One region of the Pseudolysinimonas sp. genome, then DNA from elsewhere that is predicted to be linked to it. Evidence: predicted binding sites of a transcription regulator. Region 1 holds the regulator's gene; the other holds the start of a gene.

What was found. Region 1 encodes HrcA, which represses chaperone genes, less so after heat shock. Its sites were predicted from a motif close to TTNGCACTCGNNNNNNNCGAGTGCNAA; they were not measured.
Region 2: a site for HrcA is predicted at 3,080-3,106, ahead of groES (co-chaperone GroES). Genes of this name have one in related genera too.

The regions. Positions count from the first base shown of each region.
Region 1 is NZ_JBMRCP010000029.1:144,013-150,059, reverse strand. Features, by position in the region: gene dnaJ (molecular chaperone DnaJ) at 1-495, opposite strand, end outside; gene hrcA (heat-inducible transcriptional repressor HrcA) at 496-1,524, opposite strand; gene ACO1X9_RS04330 (DUF4870 domain-containing protein) at 1,678-2,196, shown strand; gene ACO1X9_RS04325 (DUF4870 domain-containing protein) at 2,223-2,597, shown strand; gene hemW (radical SAM family heme chaperone HemW) at 2,656-3,879, opposite strand; gene ACO1X9_RS04315 (HAD family hydrolase) at 3,947-4,633, shown strand; gene ACO1X9_RS04310 (DUF1990 domain-containing protein) at 4,617-5,123, opposite strand; gene ACO1X9_RS04305 (DUF1990 domain-containing protein) at 5,131-5,790, opposite strand; gene ACO1X9_RS04300 (MmcQ/YjbR family DNA-binding protein) at 5,864-6,047, opposite strand, start outside.
Region 2 is NZ_JBMRCP010000106.1:3,986-10,032, reverse strand. Features, by position in the region: gene rimI (ribosomal protein S18-alanine N-acetyltransferase) at 1-451, shown strand, start outside; gene tsaD (tRNA (adenosine(37)-N6)-threonylcarbamoyltransferase complex transferase subunit TsaD) at 448-1,485, shown strand; gene ACO1X9_RS14830 (DUF4190 domain-containing protein) at 1,490-1,870, shown strand; gene ACO1X9_RS14825 (THUMP-like domain-containing protein) at 1,880-3,055, opposite strand; gene groES (co-chaperone GroES) at 3,195-3,488, shown strand; gene rarD (EamA family transporter RarD) at 3,591-4,517, shown strand; gene ACO1X9_RS14810 (ABC transporter substrate-binding protein) at 4,613-5,884, shown strand; gene ACO1X9_RS14805 (ABC transporter substrate-binding protein) at 6,047-6,047, shown strand, end outside.

The sequences.
Region 1 (6,047 bases):
GCGCACGGCGCGCTGGATGTGGCCGCTGCCGCCGCAGATGTCGCACGTGACGACCGTGGTTCCCGGTGCGCAGCACGACCCGGCACACGTCTCGCACGTGATCGCGGTGTCGACCTCGAGGTCGCGGTGCGCGCCGAACACGACGTCGTCGAGCTGGATCTCGAGCCGCACGAGCGAGTCGTCGCCGCGCGCCTTGCGCTGCCGCGGGCCGGAGCGGCCCTGCGAGGCACCGAAGAACGTCTCGAAGATGTCGCCGAAGCCGAAGCCCTGGGCACCACCGCCGAACCCCGCCTGGGGTCCGAGGTCGTAGCGCTGCCGCTGGTCGGGGTCGCTCAGCACGTCGTAGGCGTGCGTGACCGACTTGAAGCGGTCCGCCGCGTCGGCGCTCGGGTTGACGTCGGGATGGAGCTCACGCGCGAGCTTCCGGTACGCCTTCTTGATCTCCTCCGGGCTCGCGTTCTTGTCGACCCCGAGGACCTCGTAATGATCCGCCACTTACCGTTCGTCCTCACCGAGCAGCCGCGTCAGGTACCGCGCCACCGCGCGGACGGCTGCCATGTTGTTCGAGTAGTCCATGCGCGTCGGTCCGAGCACCCCGAGGTGCGCGATCCCGCCGCCGGCCGCCGTGTAACCCGAGGCCACGACGCTCGCCTCTCCGAGACCGGGTGCCTCGTGCTCGCGCCCGATGCTCGTGCGCACACCGTCGATCTCGATCTCCATCTCGCTGAACAGCTTCAGCATGGTGACCTGCTCTTCGAGCGCTTCGAGCACGGGATGGATGCTGCCGCTGAAGTCGCGCTCCGTGCGGGCGAGGTTGGCCGCACCGGCGACCACGATCCTGTCCTGCCGGTTGGCGGCCACCTGGTCGCCGAGGCTCGCGACGATGGCGCCGACGAGGTCGGCCCGCTCGCGCGGGAACGCCGCGGGCAGACCGCTCAGCTTGGCGGCCGCGTCGCCGAGCGCGAGTCCGCCGAGGTCGGCGTTGATGCGACCGCGCACCTCGGCGAGGGTGTCGTCGTCGAGGGTGTGCGGGACGTCGAGCAGGCGCTGGTCGACGCGGCCGGTGTCGGTGATGAGCACCGTCATGAGGCGCGTCGGTCCGAGCGCGACGAGTTCGATGTGGCGGATGCGCGCGCTGCCGAAGGACGGGTACTGAGCGACGGCGACCTGGCTCGTGAACTGCGACAGCAGACGCACCGTGCGGGCGAGCACGTCGTCGAGGTCGACCGACTCGCCGAGGAAGGTCTCGATGGCCTGGCGCTGTCCCGAGCTGAGCGGACGCAGCTCGGTGAGGCGGTCGACGAAGACGCGGTAGCCCTTGTCGGTGGGCACCCGACCGGACGAGGTGTGCGGGGCCGCGATGAGCCCCTCCTCTTCGAGGAGCGCCATGTCGTTGCGGATCGTGGCGGCCGAGACGCCGAACGCGTGGCGCTCGACGATCGCCTTCGATCCGACCGGCTCACGGGAGGCGACGTAGTCCTGCACGACGACGCGGAGCACCTCGAGGCTGCGCTCGGAGACCATCGAAGCCTCCTCTCCACGGGTTAGCACTCGGTTCGATCGACTGCCAATACTAGCGCGACACGCCGTTACCAAGCCGTTGCATCGCGGAATCAGCAAGCGCTAGCTTGTGGGATGCCGGTTCTCGGCATCCGCTCACCGAAAGGCAGTGCCTCCATGACCGACCCCGCCGCTTCGCAGCCCGTTCCGCCGCCGGCCGGTGGTCCCGCGGTTCCGCCGCCCGCCGCCGCTCCGGCTCCCGCCGCCCCGCTCACCGAGGCGGAAGACAAGCAGTGGGCCTCGTTCGCCCACTTCGGCGGCGCGGTCATCGTGCTCGCGCTCGCGTGGCAGTGGCTCGGCCTCCTCGCCATCGTCCCCGCGCTCGTGATCTTCCTCGTGTTCGGCAAGCGCGGCGCGAAGACGCTCGTCGAGTCGAAGGAGGCGCTCAACTTCATGATCACCGCCGTCGCGGCCCTGATCATCTGGGTGATCATCTCGTCGATCATCGGTTACGCGATCGGCTCGTCGCTCGCGTTCGGCTTCAACCTCTCGGCGTACTACATCGTCGGCTTCGTGCTCGCGCTGCCCTCGTGGGCGATCATCATCGCCACGATCATCTTCTCGATCATCGGCGGCGTGAAGGTCAACGGCGGCGGGTCGTACCGCTACCCGTTCGCCCTGCGTCTCATCAAGTAACACCTACCCCTTAGGAGAATCCACACATGACCACGCCTCCTCCCGCGGCCCCGCCGCCCGCCTACCAGCCCCAGCCGGTCTCGCCCTCGGACGAGAAGACCTGGTCGGTCCTCTCGCACGTCGGCGGCATCATCCTCAACTGGGTGGGTCCGCTCATCGTGTTCCTCATCTACAAGGACCGCTCGCAGGTGATCCGCGCGCACTCGGTGGCCGCGCTGAACTTCCAGCTGACGATCCTCATCGGCTACATCGTGGGCGCGATCACGTCGCTGCTCATCATCGGCTTCCTGATCCTGGCCGCGGCGTCGATCCTGTCGATCATCTTCGGCATCATGGCCGCGCTCGCTGCGAACGAGGGTCGCCCCTACAAGTACCCGATCGCGATCAACTTCGTGAAGTAAGTCTCGCGACGCACAGAGCCGGGCCCACGTGGCCCGGCTCTGTGCGTTAACCGCCGACCTACTCGAGCAGCCGGCGCACGACGGCGTCGGCGAGCAGCCGCCCCGGGCGCGTCAGCACGACGCGACCGCGCAGGGCCGCCGCGCCCTCGACGAGCCCGTCGGCGATGAGCCCCGCCACAGCGCGGCGACCGTCGGAAGTGAGCAACTCGATCGGCAGCCCCTCGACGATGCGCGACCGCAGCAGCACGGCCTCGGTGCGGCGGGTCTCCGCCGACAGCGTCTCGCGGCCGGCGGCGGGCGACACCCCGGCGGCGAGCCGGTCGGCGTAGGCCGCGGGGTGCTTGACGTTCCACCAGCGCACGCCGCCGACGTGGCTGTGCGCCCCGGGACCGACGCCCCACCAGTCCTGCCCCGTCCAGTAGGCGAGGTTGTGACGCGACCGGTGGGCGGCATCCGTGGCCCAGTTGCTGACCTCGTACCAGCCGTAGCCGGCCGCGCTCAGGGTCTCGTCGGCGAGGTCGTACATGTCGGCCTCAAGGTCGTCGTCGGGCTGCCCGACGTCGCCGCGAGCGATCTGACGGGCGAGCTTCGTGCCGTCCTCGACGATGAGGGCGTACGCCGACAGGTGATCCGGATGCTGCGCGAGCGCGAGGTCGAGGGAGGTGGCCCAGTCGTCGAGCGACTCGCCCGGGGTGCCGTAGATGAGGTCGAGACTCACCTGGAGCCCCGCGGCGCGGGCCCATTCGACGACGAGGGGGATGCGGGCAGGGTGGTGCGTGCGCTCGAGCACGCTCAGCACGTGCGGCACGGCCGACTGCATCCCGAAGCTCACGCGCGTGAAGCCCGCCTCGGCGAGTGCCGCGAGCGACGCCTCGTCGACGGAGTCGGGGTTCGCCTCGGTCGTCACCTCGGCGCCCGGGGCCACTCCCCACGTGTCGCGCACGGCGGCGAGCATCCCGGCCAGATCGGCGACCGGCAGCAGCGTCGGGGTGCCGCCGCCGAAGAAGACGGTGGATGCCGGCCGGCCCGCCGCACCGGCGGCCTCGAGCACCCGCGCCGCCAGGTCGACCTCGGCGATCGCCTGCGCGGCGTAGTCCGACTGCTTCACGCCGCGGATCTCGGAAGCCGTGTAGGTGTTGAAGTCGCAGTACCCGCACCGCACGCGGCAGAACGGCACATGCACGTAGACCCCGAAGTCGCGCTCCCCCGCACCCTCGGCGACCGAGGCCGGCAGGAGGCCGTCGGCGGGCGCCGGGTCGGCGAGCGGAAGGGCGGAGGGCATCCTGCGATTGTCCCACCCCGCGGGTCGCGAGCGCCGACCCGCGGGGTGGGCTGAGGCACGATGGATCGTGGCCACCTATCTGCTCTGGGACATCGACGGCACGCTCATCGTCAACGACTTCACGGGAGTGAGCATCTACGCGCGCGCCTTCGAGCGCACGACCGGTGCGCCGCCCACCGAGCGTCCGGCGAACCCGCACGGGATGACCGAGGGTCAGCTGCTGCGCGAGCTGCTCGCGATCCACGGTCACGACGTCGGTCTGCACGACACCCTCCGCACCCACCTCGACGAGCTGTCGGTCGAGGAGCACGAGGTCGGACTCGCGCGTGAGCAGTGCCCCGGGGCCGCCGACGCGCTCGCGCGGTTCGCCGAGCAGGGCTGGCACAACGGGCTGCTCACCGGCAACGCCCCGGAGCGCGCGCGGTTCAAGATGCTGCAGGCCGGCTACGGCGAGGAGCCGTTCGACTGGGACCACTCGTACTTCGGCCACCTCTCCGCAGATCGGCACCACCTCACGAGCCTCGCCGCGAACGCGCTCGCGGGCCACCGTGTGGTCATCATCGGCGACACTCCGATGGACGGCGCGGCGGCCGCGTCCGCGGGCTTCCCGTTCCTCGGCGTCGGCACCGGCTCGTTCACGCCCGATGAGTTGCTCGAGGCGGGCGCCTTCGTCGCCGTCGAGTCGTTCGCGACCGGTCTCGTCGCCGCCTCGGCCGCGATCGCCGGCCTGCCGGAGGTCAGCTCCGCCGGATGAGCGCCCGCTCGTAGCGACGCGTGTAGGCCTCCTGGAAGGCCCTCAGCACGGGATACCCGATCCACAGCAGCGGATGCGCGGGTCTCGAGAACGCACGGATCCGCAGCCACACCGAGCCGTCCTCCCGGCGCTCGATCAGGAACGCCTCCTCGCCGCTCTCCGGATGCCCGCGCAGCGTGCCGTAGGCGAAGCCGCGCCGCTGGTGCTCGTCGACGACGTCGACGACTTCGATCGGGATGCGCAGCGGTCCCAGCCGCAGGATCGCGCGCTCACCGACGCTCACCGGGCCCGCCGGGTCGCGCCGGACGGGTCGGAGGCCGGAGCGTCGTTGGATGCCGAGCGCGAGCGTCTCGGCGACGGCCCACTCCCACAACCGGTCGCCCTCGCCGAGCCGCACGACGCGTTCGAGCGGGCGGAACCCCGCGGGCGGGCGGCTCACCAGGTCGTCGCGGCGGGTGGCGCCGACATCCCGATAGGTGAGCCCGTTCATGCCGTGCTCAGCTCAGCGGCTTCGTGAGGGCGTGCTCGTAGCGCGAGAGGAACCACAGCTGCGCGAGCCGCAGCACCGGCAGCACCACCCACCAGATCACGGCGGCGGGCCGCGAGATGGACCGGATGGTGAGCCAGACCGAGTCGTCGTCGCGCCGCTCGACCACGAACGACTCCTCGCCGCTCAGCGGGTGACCGGGCAACGTGCCGTACGAGAACCCGCGCCGGTTCGGTTCGTCGATGACGCTCACGACGCGCACGGGCTCCCGGATGCTGAGCACGCCCCAGCCGAGCAGCAGCACCGCGCTGTCCCCGGCCCGCACGAGACGGGCACCCGTGTCGGCGTACACGTCGTCGGCGTGCAGCGAGGCCGGTTGGACGGGTTCGCCCGTGGCCTCGTCGAACGTGACGGGCGTGTAGGTGTTGGCGACGACCTCGGCGGGCGACTCGATGCGCTTCACCCGGAACCCCGACCGCTCCTTGATGCCCCAGCTCAGCGTCTCGGTCCAGGCGTGGTGCCACCGGTCCTCACCGTGTCCGATGCGCACGCGACGTTCGATCGCACGGAAGCCCTTCGGCGGGTAGCGCGTGAAGTCGTCGTCCTGGGTCGCCCCGATCGCGGCGTACGTCACCGCACGACGCCAGATCGGCTGAGGGTTCCCGGACATCCTTCTATTCTCTCCGATGCGCGCACGTTCGAGTTCGCGGCCCGGGGAGCGGAGCGCCGGGGGTGCCGAGTCGCTACTCGAGGCCGCGGTCCGCGAGGAAGTCGGCGGCGAGTCGCTTCGGGGCGCGGGCGATCCACGCGTCCGTCACGACTTCGCGCAGCCGCTCGGGATCGACGTGGTCCAGCGCGACGAGGATCGCCGGGAACCCGTCGAAGTGCGACGTCGTGAAGAAGGCGCGCGGATCCTCGTCGAGCAGC
Region 2 (6,047 bases), on a different contig from region 1:
GACCGCCGACGACGTGTCGGCGATCATGGTGCTCGAGACCGCGATGTTCCCCGACGACGCGTGGTCGACCGAGTCGATGGCGCGCGAGGTGGCGGGAGAGCACGGGCACTACCTCGTCGCGATCGCCGAGGACGGCGGCCTCGACGGCTACGCCGGGCTGCTCGCGCCGGACGGCAGCGGGCAGGGCGACATCCAGACGATCGCGGTCGCCGAGCGCGCCCGGCGCCGCGGACTCGGTCGGACGCTCATCCTGGCGCTGCTGAACGAGGCACGCCGGCGCGGGGCGACCGAGGTGTTCCTCGAGGTGCGTGCCGACAACCCGGGGGCGCGAGCGCTCTACGAGAGCCTGGGATTCGTCGAGATCGCCGTGCGCCCGCGCTACTACCGTGGCGGGATCGACGCCGTCATCATGCGCCTCGCGGTGCCCGAACCCGAGACGGTGCCGGCATGACGGGCCCGCTCGTGCTGGGCATCGAGACCTCGTGCGACGAAACCGGGATCGGGATCGTCCGCGGCACGGAGCTGCTCGCGAACGTCATCGCGTCGAGCATGGACGAGCACGCGCGCTACGGCGGCGTCGTGCCGGAGGTCGCCGCGCGCGCCCACCTCGAGGCGCTCCGTCCCACCCTGGAGGCGGCACTCGCCGAAGCGGGGGTGGCGCTCGACGATCTCGACGCGATCGCCGTCACCGCCGGTCCCGGGCTCGCGGGCGCGCTCATGGTGGGCGTCGGCGCGGCGAAGGCGCTCGCGCTCGCGCTCGACAAGCCGCTGTACGGCGTCAACCACCTCGTCGGGCACGTCGGCGCCGACCTGCTGCGTGACGACGGGGGAGAGCTCGAGCTGCCGACCGTCGCGCTCCTCGTGAGCGGAGGTCACACGTCGCTCCTGCTCGTGCGCGACCTCACCGACGACGTCGAACTGCTCGGCGAGACGATCGACGACGCCGCGGGGGAGGCCTTCGACAAGGTCGCGCGCCTGCTCGGCCTGCCCTACCCCGGAGGCCCGCGCATCGACGCCGAGGCGGCGAAGGGCGACCGCGAGGCGATCCGTTTCCCGCGCGGCCTGACGCACGCGAAAGACCTCGAGAAGCACCGCTACGATTTCTCGTTCTCCGGGCTGAAGACCGCCGTCGCCCGTTACGTCGAGCAGGCCGGGGGCGAGGTGTCGATCCCGGATGTCGCCGCGTCGTTCCGAGAATCCGTCGCCGACGTGCTCACGGCGAAGGCGATCGCGGCGTGCCGAGACCTCGGGGTGCCGCGCCTGCTGCTCGGGGGAGGAGTCGTCGCGAACGCCCGGGTGCGCGCCCTCGCGACCGAACGCGCGGCGGCTGCCGGGATCGCGCTGCGCATCCCACCCCTGTCGCTGTGCACCGACAACGGCGCGATGATCGCGGCCCTCGGCGCGCGCCTGATGTCTCACGGTCATGCACCCTCGGCAGACTTCGGCGCGGACTCCACGCTTCCGGTGACCGTGGTGCAGACTTGAGGCCATGTCCGATCCTCAGCCCCCGGTCCCGCCCGTTCCGCCGGCCGACGGCGTGACCCCGCCGCCCGCCGCCCCCGCCCCGCCGGTTCAGCCGACGTACCCCGCCTACGGCCAGCCGGCGCAGGGCTACTACGCGCCGCCGACGAACACCCTCGCGATCGTCGCCCTCGTGCTCGCGTTCGTCGTGCCGCTCGGCGGCATCATCTGCGGCCACATCGCGCGCGGCCAGATCAAGCGCACGGGCGAGGGGGGCGACGGGCTCGCGCTCGCCGGTCTCATCATCGGCTACGCGTTCACCGGCCTCACGGTGCTCATCGTCGTCGGCTACCTGATCTTCTTCGGGATCATGTTCTCGACGATCGGCACCATCTCGTCGTACAGCTGACCCCTCGGGTCAGGTTCGCTCGACCAGGATCGCGGCGCGTGAGCCCGCGATCCTGGTGAGCACGAGCGTCGCGCTCGCCTCCCCGGACAGCGCGAGTCTCGTGCGGAACTGCGCGGGGTCGATGTCGACTCCGCGCTTCTTGATCTCGAGCGTGCCGATGCCGCGCGCGGCGAGTTCGCGCTTGAGCGTCTTCACGTCGAGCGGGAAACGCTCGAGCACGCGGAAGGTCTGCCCGAAGGGCGTCTCGGGTTGCGCATCCGTCGTGATCCAGGCGATCGTGGCGTCGAGCATCCTGCCGTCGAGGGAGCGCGCCAGATCGCCGATGAGCCGGGCGCGGATGACGGCGCCGTCGGGTTCCACGAGGTAACCGCCGAGTTCGCCCGCGTCGACGTCGTCGGAGTCGGTCGCCGCCGTGAGCTCCGCGGCGCCGTGTGCCCCGAGGACGAGCGCCGCCCGGCCGACCCCGTCGCGCGCGAGGACGCCCGACCAGAGCACGAGCTCGACGACCTCCCGATCGACCGAGATCCACTGTGCCTCCATCCCCTCGGGGAGGAGCGCGCGGTCGAGGCCGGGGCCGAGCTTGATGCCTGCGGGCAGGCGGCGCGCGAGGTCGAAGGTCCAGTCGAGGCTCGGAGACCAGTCGGCGGGGTCGGCGAGACGCGTGGCCCCGTCGCGCCGGGCCGGGTCGAGCCAGACGCCGCCGATGCCGGCGAGGTCGGCGTCTTCGGCGTTCCCGAGCTCGACGCGGGCCTGCGGGAACGGTGCGAGGTTGAACGACGCGACCGCGGCGGTGAGCTCGTCGCGCTCGACGGCGACGACCCCGAGGTCGAGCGCCGCGAGGGCGAGGGCGTCGGCGCCGATCCCGCAGCCGAGGTCGGCGACGACATCGATCCCGGCCTCGGCGAAGCGGCCGGCGTGCAGGGCGGCGACCCGGAGTCGTGTCGTCTGCTCGAGCCCCGCGGGGGTGAACAGCATCCGGTCGGCGAACTCGCCGAACTTCGGCACCGCCCGGGCACGCAGCCGCGCCTGCTCGAGCACCGCGGCGACGAGGCCTCCGTCGTGCCCCTCCTTGCGCAGCTTCGACACCGTGCGCACGACGTCGGCGGTCGCCTCGAGACGGCCCACCTCGTCGAGGAGCCGGAGCCCCTCGGTCGAGAGCAGGCGGCGCAGGTCGGCGACATCCATGCGGCCATTCTCCTGCCCCGGCCGCTGGCACTCGCGTTGTACGACTGCTAATCACCCGCTAGGGTTGTCTCTGGCACTCTCAGTCGGAGTGTGCCAACTTTCGAACTTCACGAAGCAGAGCTTCCAGAAAGAGGTCATTGTGTCGGTCTCCATCAAGCCGCTCGAGGATCGCATCGTCATCCAGCAGGTCGACGCCGAGCAGGTCACCGCGTCGGGTCTCGTGATCCCGGACACCGCGAAGGAGAAGCCCCAGGAGGGCGAGGTCGTGGCGGTCGGACCCGGTCGCATCGACGACAACGGCAACCGCGTGCCGCTCGACGTCAAGGTCGGCGACAAGGTCATCTACTCCAAGTACGGCGGAACCGAGGTCAAGTACCAGGGCCAGGACCTCCTCGTCCTCTCGGCCCGCGACGTGCTCGCGGTCATCGGCTGACATCAGCTGAACCGAAGGCCCCGCGCTCAGGTGCGGGGCCTTCGTCGTCCCGCCACATCGCCGCGTCCGGCGCGCGGATGCCCGCGGGGGTAGGTTGATCCGGTGCCTCCCGCTCCGACCTCGCCGAGCAGGTCGGGCCTCCTCTTCGCCGTCGCCGCCTACGTGCTCTGGGGCTTTCTCCCCGCGTACTTCCTTCTGCTGCCACCGTCGGGTCCGTTCGAGGTCGTCGCCTTCCGGGTGATCATGTCGCTGATCTTCTCGGTGCTGCTGCTCACGGCCACGCGGGGCTGGGGCCCGTTCCTCGTGCTCGTGCGTGATCGCCGCACGGCGCTGCTCATGCTCGCCGCGGCTGCCGCCATCTACATCAACTGGCAGACGTTCGTCTTCGGCGCACTCTCCGGGCACGTCATCGAGTCGTCGCTCGGTTACTTCATCAACCCGATCGTGACGGTCCTGCTCGGCGTGCTCGTGCTGCGCGAGAAGGTGCGGCTGCCCCAGTGGATCGCCCTCGGTATCGCCGCTGTCGCCATCCTCGTGATCGCGATCGGCTACGGGACGGTGCCCTGGATCGCGCTCATCCTCGCCTTCAGCTTCGGCTTCTACGGGCTCATCAAGCGCATCGTGGGACCCAAGGTCGACGCGATCGGCGGCCTCACCCTCGAGACCGCGTGGCTCACACCTCTCGCGATCGTGCAGCTCGTGCTCGTCGGCGTGATCGGCGGCGGCGTGCAGTTCGGCCAGCACGGCCTCGGGCACGCCGTCGCGATGCTCTTCGCGGGTGTCGCGACCACCGTGCCGCTCCTGCTGTTCGCGGCGGGCGCGCGCCGCATCCCGCTCGTCGCTCTCGGCATGACGCAGTTCCTCGCCCCGGTTCTGCAGTTCTTCTTCGGCTGGCTGATCCTGCAGGAGCCGATGCCGCTCGAACGTTGGATCGGATTCGGGCTGGTCTGGGTGGCGCTCGCCGTGCTGACGACCGACATGATCGTCGCCTCCCGCCCCCCGAGGCGGGCGATGCTCGAGCGCGTCTGACGCCTCGTCAAGCGCTCCGTCCGGTCGCCGTGCCTCCCCGAGCGTGCCCCGGCCGCGGGATAGGGTGGCCACCGTTCCGCTGGAAGGAGTCCTGGATGCCGCGTCCGCTCGCCCGAGCAGCTCTCGCGACGCTCGTCGCCCTCGCGCTGACCGCGCTCAGTGCGTGCGGCGCGTCCACGCCGACCCCGACGCCCACGCCGACGGTCACGCCCACCCCGACGGGCGACGGGGTGCTCAAGATCGGCACCCTCTTCCCGGCGTCCGGGCCGCTCGCCTTCCTCTCGCCCGCGCAGGTCGCCGGCGTTCGGGCCGCCGCCCGCGACATCAACGCTGCGGGCGGCGTCAACGGCCAGCCGATCGTCGTCGTGAGCCTCGACTCCGGTGACGCGACGACGCAGAAGGCGGAAGAGTCTTTCGCCGCGTTCGTCGAGCAGGACGTCGACGTCGTCATCGGCCCCTCGTCGTCGGTGCTCGCGCAGCGCCTGCTCGGACCTGCGGCCGACGCCGGCATCCCGCTCATCTCGCCCGCGGCGACCTACCCGCAGCTCACCGCCCTCGACGACGCCGACATCTTCTTCCGCACCATCCCCTCCTACCCCCATCAGGCGCTCGTGCTCGCCGATCGGTTCTCGTCGAGCGACGACATCGAGTCGGTGGCGTTGCTCTATCGCGAAGGCGACCTGGGTGGCTCGCTCGCCGTCGCCTTCGAGGCGGCGATCTCCGCGGCGCGTGAGGTGCCCCTCGACTTCGTGGCGATCGGGGTGGCGGCTGACGCGAACGCCGAGGCCCTCGCCGCCGCCCTCGAAGAGGTCAAGGGCGTCGAGCCGGACGCCGTCGTCCTCGCGACGCCGGACAACGCCGACCAGACGAAGGCGCTGATCACGCAACTCTCGGCAGCCGGCTACGGCGGTGCGAGGCTCTGGCTGACCAGCCAGAACCTCGCCGACTACTCGCAGGCTCTGCCGAGCGGCCTCCTGAACGGCGTCAACGGCATCCTCGAGGGTGCAGTGGCCGATGCGGCGTTCGTCGCGAAGCTCAAGCAGGAGGATCCGGGCCTCGGCGATCCGCGCTACGCCGCGGAGGCCTACGATGCCACCGTGCTCGCGGCGCTCGCCGCCGTGCTCGCGGGTGACGACGGCGGCGAGTCGATCGCCAGGGAGCTCGGCACCGCGTCGATCGGCGGCATCAAGTGCACGAGCTTCGGCGAGTGCATCGACGTGCTCGTCACGCAGCCAGATGTCGACTACGACGGCATCAGCGGCTCGACCAACCTCGATGCGGCCGGTGATCCGCTGCGCGGCACGTACCAGATCGTCGTGTACAACGCCGAGAACAAGTACTCCGGCGTCGCGGTGGTCGTCGGCTGATCGACGCCGCCGCTCAGATCACGAAAAGTAACGATTCCGTCGCGTTACACGGCTGAAACAGCAACGAATCGTATGGAGTGCTTCTCGGGACTACGGTTATCGAAACGGTCGGACCCGTCCGACCTATAAGTGTCCTGTCTACAAACACTCATAAGGAGTGACA